DNA from 2 places in the Rhodococcus sp. MALMAid1271 genome. Region 1 is predicted to be linked to the other one. Evidence: predicted binding sites of a transcription regulator. Region 1 holds the regulator's gene; the other holds the start of a gene.

Region 1 (3,547 bases):
GGAGTGCAGGAACTGTTCTGGATGATCGAGGAATTGCGGGTGGGGCTGTTCGCTCAAGGAATTAGGACGGCATATCCGGTCTCGGAGAAGCGTCTCGAGAAGGCGATCTCGGAACAGGCCCGCTGATGGCATCGACTCTCAGTCGATGTCGGCGGACTCACGATGCTTACGAAGCTCGTGGATTTCCTTCTCGAAGTCCTCGGCCGAACTGAACGAGCGGTACACCGACGCGAACCGGAGATACGCCACCTCGTCGAGATCGCGAAGCGGTCCCAGGATGGCCAACCCGACCTCGTTACTGGGGATTTCCGCGGACCCGGCGGCCCGAATGGCGTCCTCTACCTGTTGAGCGAGGAGGTTCAACGCGTCGTTGTCGACGTCCCGGCCCTGGCAGGCCCTGCGAACTCCCTTGACGACCTTTTCGCGACTGAACGGCTCTGTCACTCCGCTGCGCTTCACGACGGCGAGCACGGCGGCCTCGACAGTGGTGAAGCGCCGGCCACATTCCGGGCAGGAGCGGCGACGCCGGATTGCCTGCCCCTCGTCCATGTCTCGCGAGTCGACCACGCGTGAATCGGGGTGCCTGCAGAACGGGCAATGCATGAAGGAGCCTCCGTCGTAGCCGATGCTCCGACGTGAAACATGTGTGTCGGAGCAGTCAGTCGAGGATACTCAGTCTGCCCACGAGCGATGGGGCCGGTGGTCACCTGCCCGGCGCGTACTCGACGACAACTCCGTTGTGGACCTCCACCACGCCGGTCGGCTGCACGGCTGCATCCGGCGCAGCTGCCCGAACATTGGCAATGCCGATCAGGCCGCCGGCCACGACAACAACTGCGAGCACCCACAGCACCAACGATCTCGTCCGGACCGGCTGGCCCGCGAAGTGAGCCGAGGTCTCGTCGAACTCACGATCGGCCAGCTCGCGATCGGTGACCTCGGTCCGGGACGGGGCCAGCACCGGCAGGCACGCGGTCGGCTGCACACGACGCGCGGTCGTGACCCCCGGTGCGGCGACCGAACTCCGAAGCGCGGGACGAACCCGGCGACGACGCTCCACCACGGTGGACCGGGTACGGATACCTGCAGCGGTGGGGCGATCGGTGATGATGGTCATCGGAACCTCGACTTCGCTCGTTGGATCGATTGTTCGATCAGGCGTTCGATGGACGCTTGTTCGAAGTTCTATCACGGGGCTCCGACAAAGTCTGCAGAAAACGCGACACGAGTCGAACAGATGTTTGATTCAACAGCTGATACACGCTAGATTCGTGGCAGAAACCACACGCCACACGAGTCGACACCATCAACTCCAGTCCGCGCAGACCGACGCACGCAGACCGGATCCAGGACACCAGCAGGAGGCCGACAGCATGAAGGACCAGACCTCGACGAGGTCGACCACGGGTTCGAAGACGACGGGTTCCAAGACGGCGGCCACGAAGGTTGCGGCAGGCAAGCCGGCCGCCGAACCGACACCCAAGGCGATGGAAGTCGGCACCGACATCGCCGCGGGGCTGACCGAACGCCAACGGAAGGTCCTCGAAGTCATCCGAGCCTCGGTCACCGAACGCGGATATCCGCCGAGCATTCGCGAGATCGGTGACGCGGTGGGTCTGACCTCGACCTCCTCCGTCGCGCACCAGCTACGCACCCTCGAACGCAAGGGATTCCTCCGACGTGACGCCAACCGTCCCCGGGCGGTCGACGTACGCGGGCTCGACGAGGTTCAGGCCGATCAGGCGGCCGCCGCGGTCGACGGTTCCGCGGAGGATCAGGACCGACTCCCGACGCCGACGTTCGTACCCGTCCTGGGACGCATTGCCGCCGGTGGTCCGATCCTCGCCGAGGAAGCCGTCGAGGACGTCTTTCCCCTCCCCCGCGAGTTGGTCGGTCAGGGTTCACTGTTCCTGCTCAAGGTCGTCGGCGAGTCGATGATCGACGCGGCGATCTGCGACGGAGACTGGGTTGTCGTCCGTCAGCAATCCGTGGCAGACAACGGAGACATCGTCGCGGCGATGATCGACGGCGAAGCGACGGTCAAGACCTTCAAGAGGTCCAAGGGCGAGGTGTGGCTACTGCCGCACAACCCGCTGTTCGAGCCGATTCCGGGCAACAATGCCGCCATCCTCGGCAAGGTCGTCACCGTGATGCGCAAGCTCTAGGGAACCTCTCCGCCGACAGGCGAAGGGCTGACATGCGAAGGGCCGCAGCACGTCTGTGCTGCGGCCCTTCGTGTCCGTCGGGGGGCGAATCAGAGGTTCAAGCCGCGCCCGATGATCTCCTTCATGATTTCGGTGGTTCCGCCGTAGATGGTCTGAACGCGAGAGTCCATGTACGCCTTGGCGATCGGGTATTCCTTCATGTAGCCGTAACCGCCGTGCAGCTGTAGGCACCGGTCGATCAATTTGACCTGGTTCTCGGTGGTCCACCACTTCGCCATCGCGGCTTCCTGAACGGTCAGGGTGCCTGCGTTGAGCAGTTCGATGAATTTGTCGACCATGATGCGGGTGGCGGTGGTCTCGGTTGCCAACTCCGCCAGGACGAATCGGGTGTTCTGGAACTTGCCGATCGACTTTCCGAAAGCCTTGCGGTCGCGACAGTACTGGATCGTCATGTCCAGTGCCGATTCCATGGCTGCCGCGGCGACCACTGCGATCGACAGGCGTTCCTGGGGCAGGTTCTGCATCAGGTAGATGAAGCCCATGCCTTCTTCACCGAGCAGGTTGGCGGCAGGCACGCGCACGTCGGTGAAGCTGAGCTCGGCGGTGTCCTGGGCCTTCATGCCGATCTTGTCGAGATTGCGCCCACGCTCGAACCCGGGCATATCGCGTTCGACGACCAGCAGGCTGAAGCCCTGCGCACCCTTCTCGGGGTCGGTGCAGGCCACCACGATCACCAGGTCGGCGTTGATCCCGTTGGTGATGAACGTCTTCGACCCGTTGAGGATCCAGTCGTCGCCGTCACGTACTGCTTTGGTCTTGATGCCCTGCAGGTCGCTTCCGGTGCCGGGCTCGGTCATGGCGATCGCGGTGATCAACTCACCGGAGCAGAATCCGGGGAGCCAGCGCTGCTTCTGCTCGTCGTTGGCCAAGTCGATCAGGTAGGGCGCGACGACGTCGTTGTGCAAGGTGAATCCGATACCGCTGTAGCCGCCGCGGGTGGTTTCTTCGGTGACGATGGCGTTGTAGCGGAAGTCCTTGACGCCGCCGCCGCCGAACTCCTCCGGCGCGGCCGTTCCGAGGAAGCCCTGCTTACCGGCCTCGACCCAGACGCCGCGATCGACGATGTTCTGCTCTTCCCACTTCGCATGGTTGGGTGCTACGTGTTGTTCGAGGAACTTCCGGTAGGACTCCCGGAACAGCTCGTGCTCGGGCTCGAAAAGTGTGCGTTCCACGCAGATCTCCTTGTTCGGTGCGTACCGACTTCGACCTGCGGTCTGGTTCCGATCGCGGTCGTCGGTACGACTGACGTCGCGATCCAACACTACGTTCGGCGCGCGGCGGCGGTCGATGACCAAAACGCGCGCGATCCGTGACCGAGACCC
Region 2 (3,547 bases), on a different contig from region 1:
CGGGAAAGCGCTCGACGGTCGACACCGCGCCACCGGCGATGGTGTCGCGTTCGAGCACCTCCACCGACATCCCGGCGTCGCTCAGATAACAGGCAGAGGTCAGGGCGTTGTGGCCTGAGCCCACCACCACAGCGTCGATCACAACCTCAGGCTACTGGCAGCTCGAGCGGCAACCGGCGACTCAATACGGCGAACGGACGTCGATCGCCGGCGAACGAGAAGTCCCGGAGCACGTCCGTGAAGCCCAGCCGCCGGTAGAGCCGCCACGCTCGATTGTCTTCCCCGGCTACTTCGGGAGTGGACAACATCACGTTGTCGGTCGTGACACCGTCCAACAGTCGGCTGCACAATCGGCCGCCGAGACCGTGGCCTTGGGCGCTCGGGAGGACGTGCAACTCGGTCAGCTCGAAGTAGTCACCGAGCACGGCCTCGACCTGTCCAGGGGAGTGGCCCGCCCGCCGCATTCCGTCGCGTACCTGCTGATGCCACCACTGGTGGGCAGCGCCGTGGTAGCCGTAGGCAACGGCGACCAGGGAATCGGGCTGTGCCGGGTCCGGGTTGGGGAGCAATGCCCCCACCGCCCGCCAACCCGGCCGATGCAGATGTTCGCTCCACATCGGGGCGCGGCTCTGCTCGGTTCCACGGGGGTAGCCCATGGCCTCGACGTAGATGGACAGCGCCTCGCCCAGCCGCTGGCGGAATCGAGGGGGCGTCAGATCGATCAGGTACGGCGCTGTCTGCGCATCGGCGACGACTGTTCTCACCCTTTCCTCGGCAACTTGTCGGTGGGCACGGCTATATTCGAGATGTCGAACGGGTGTTCGATGATCGGGGCCTGGGGCACCGGTGGCGTCGGCTCGGTTCCGCGAGTCGGATTCCCCGGGGTTCGACTGTAAGGCTTCATCAGGGATCCGGGCGCGTCAGGTACGCACCGGAGATTCGAACTGGAGGTGTTCGAGTATGACGATCACACAGGCATTCGATGCCGGCGTGCTGTCGCCGGTGCCGCGCCAGGCCCGGGTCCTGCTCGGTCGAGCCGATGCATTGCTGTCCGAGTCCGTCGGCGAGACCGATGCAGGCGATCGTTTTCTCGGGAGCTACGCCGCAGCGCTCAAGGGCGCGGCGGCCGTGCTGGCATCCGTGCCGAACTCGATCGGGGCCCGTCCTCGCTCGCGCAGCGCGTGGGTGTTGATGGCGAAGGCGGCGCCTGATCTCGCCGTGTGGGCGGATTACTTCGCATCGTTCTCGGCTACCCGCGCTGCGGTCGAGGCGGGGGCATCGAGCACGGTTTCCGACCTCGACGCCGAAGATTTCTACCGGCACGCCAGCCGTTTCCTGAACTCGGTCGACGATCGACTGGGTGGCCAGTCACGCTTGGCTGCAGTGGACCCGATGGTGGCACCGATATCGGCGTGACTCGGCGGTGTGGTCGCGGCGGGTGAACTGCCACGTCACGCACTGTTCGGACACCGTTTCCGGCACGTCCGTCTCGAAATCTTCGATGTTTCTCAGGAACACATCGACCGAGTAGGTGGTAAGCAGTGGATTCAGCTCGTATCATCGACAGCAGGTAGCCGCCAAGGTCAGCTTCCCGTCGTTTCGCAACCGAAATGACCTTCAATATCTGTGCAGGGGGAGGTACCGTGCCACTCTCCGAGCACGAGCAGCGCATGCTCGATCAAATAGAGAGCGCTCTCTACGCCGAGGATCCCAAATTCGCGTCTCACGTGAGAGGCGGCCGCGTTCGTGCGGCGTCGAGCAGGAGGCGCTTTCAGGCTGCCGCGCTGTTCGTCGTGGGACTCGTGTTGCTCGTCGCCGGTGTTGCTCTGTCGACGAACAGTTTGGCGTTTCTCGTCGTCAGTCTCATCGGCTTTTTGTTCATGTTCGGTGCCGGGGCACTGTTCCTGTTCGGCGGCTCCAAGAAGGGGTCCGCAGGGTCGCAAGAGGAAGGCAGCACAGCGAGCAATGCTGCTGAATCCTCTGGTCGTGGTTCCGGGCAGAAATCGAAGGGTGGCCGCAAGGGCGGCAGTTTCTCCTCTCGAATGGAAGACCGGTTCCGAAAGAGGTTCGATCAGGAGTGATTCGATTTTGATGTAAGCCGACCTCGTATCGGCTTCCCACACCTCACACAGCAGCACCTCACCTTCCGGTGAGGTGCTGCTGTCGTTGCAGTCATAGAACTGCGAACGCCGAACAGTCGCTGACTCCCGGTCGATCCATGTGGCGATCGCGCGACTCGGCGACACGCTGACCGGATTGCACCCCGGGTCGGGCCCGAGCGCCGATGTGGCAGCGCTGCTGAATGGAACCGTCGTCGCGTGTCGTGTCGTCTCCTACTGCGTCACGCCGGGTCCGTGGGGTGAACTCCCCACTTCGCCCCACGTTCCTCACCATTCCCCACTTTTCCCCACCTGAGCCGAAATAGGGGTCCGTCTGGCGTGCCTGTGCGCCACCACCACGGAAAATGCCAGGCCGAACCGCTCGAAAGGGTGGGTGTCGAGCGTTCGAGTGCCATAGTGCGAGGTGTCACCCCTGGCGCGTCTTGCTGCAAAATAAAGCTGCCCCAGGTTCGTTGAGCTGGTGATTTACGAAAGTTCCCAAGATTTCTCGGCTACGGATGGGTCGAAGTGGGGGAGAGTGGGGTAAAGTGGTCCGCAGCGGAGAGTCGAGGCTGGAGGTGGCGAGTGTTTCTCGGTACCTACACGCCGAAGCTCGACGACAAGGGTCGACTCACGTTGCCGGCCAAATTTCGAGACGCGCTTGCGGGAGGTGTCATGGTGAGCAAGGGGCAGGATTTCAGCCTCGCGGTCTACACCGCGGCAGACTTCGCCGAGCGGTCTCGGAAGCTGACGGCAGCGTCTCGTGCCAACCCGAAAGCCCGTGCCTATGTGCGTCAGTTCTTCTCGGGAACCGACGAGCAGCGGCCGGACGGACAGGGTCGCATCACCATCAGTGCCGAACACCGCCGTTACGCGGGGCTCGAGCGAAACTGCGTGGTGATCGGTTCGATGGACTTCATCGAAATCTGGAACGACGAGGCATGGGCCCGCTACTCCGCTGAGAACGAGCAGGATTTCTCCGACGCTTTCGATGAATCCCTCGGAGGGATCTTGTAACCCGCCCTGGGTCGCCTGCGAGTGCAGCGAGGCCTCTGCCCGATCAGAACCCTGACGTTCTTCCCCAACGCCAGGTTTCGCAGATCAGGACCCTGACGTTCTTCCCCAACGCCAGGTTCCCTATCGGACAGGGACCTCGAAGCATTCGTGACGGTGCCCATGGGCAACCCGCACGGCCCGGACCCGGGCGAGAAGTACGTACGCACGACCGGGAGGAACCATGACGGAGGGCGTCGGGAAGGACGAGAGCAGCTCGTCCGCCGACCGAACCCGCCAACGATCCGAAGCTCCGGTTCACGTTCCGGTTCGACTGGAGCGAGCGGTCGAATTATTGGGTCCTGCACTCGATTCCGCCGACAGCGTGCCCGTCATGATCGATGCAACGCTCGGACTCGGCGGTCATTCCGAACACTTTCTGCGTACCTATCCGC

Evidence for each region. Region 1 encodes LexA, which represses DNA repair genes until DNA is damaged. Its sites were predicted from a motif close to CGAACANNTGTTCG; they were not measured.
Region 2: a site for LexA is predicted at 811-824, ahead of ACOQFP_RS09015 (SAV_6107 family HEPN domain-containing protein). Genes of this name have one in related genera too.

The regions. Positions count from the first base shown of each region.
Region 1 covers NZ_JBMIRQ010000097.1:14,134-17,680, forward strand. Annotated here, with positions in the region: gene hrpA (ATP-dependent RNA helicase HrpA) at 1-126, shown strand, start outside; gene nrdR (transcriptional regulator NrdR) at 139-603, opposite strand; gene ACOQFP_RS14645 (hypothetical protein) at 704-1,117, opposite strand; gene lexA (transcriptional repressor LexA) at 1,488-2,165, shown strand; gene ACOQFP_RS14655 (acyl-CoA dehydrogenase family protein) at 2,255-3,397, opposite strand.
Region 2 covers NZ_JBMIRQ010000067.1:64,516-68,062, reverse strand. Annotated here, with positions in the region: gene ACOQFP_RS09025 (phytoene desaturase family protein) at 1-142, opposite strand, end outside; gene ACOQFP_RS09020 (N-acetyltransferase) at 147-764, opposite strand; gene ACOQFP_RS09015 (SAV_6107 family HEPN domain-containing protein) at 961-1,416, shown strand; gene ACOQFP_RS09010 (DUF3040 domain-containing protein) at 1,644-2,081, shown strand; gene mraZ (division/cell wall cluster transcriptional repressor MraZ) at 2,685-3,116, shown strand; gene rsmH (16S rRNA (cytosine(1402)-N(4))-methyltransferase RsmH) at 3,337-3,547, shown strand, end outside.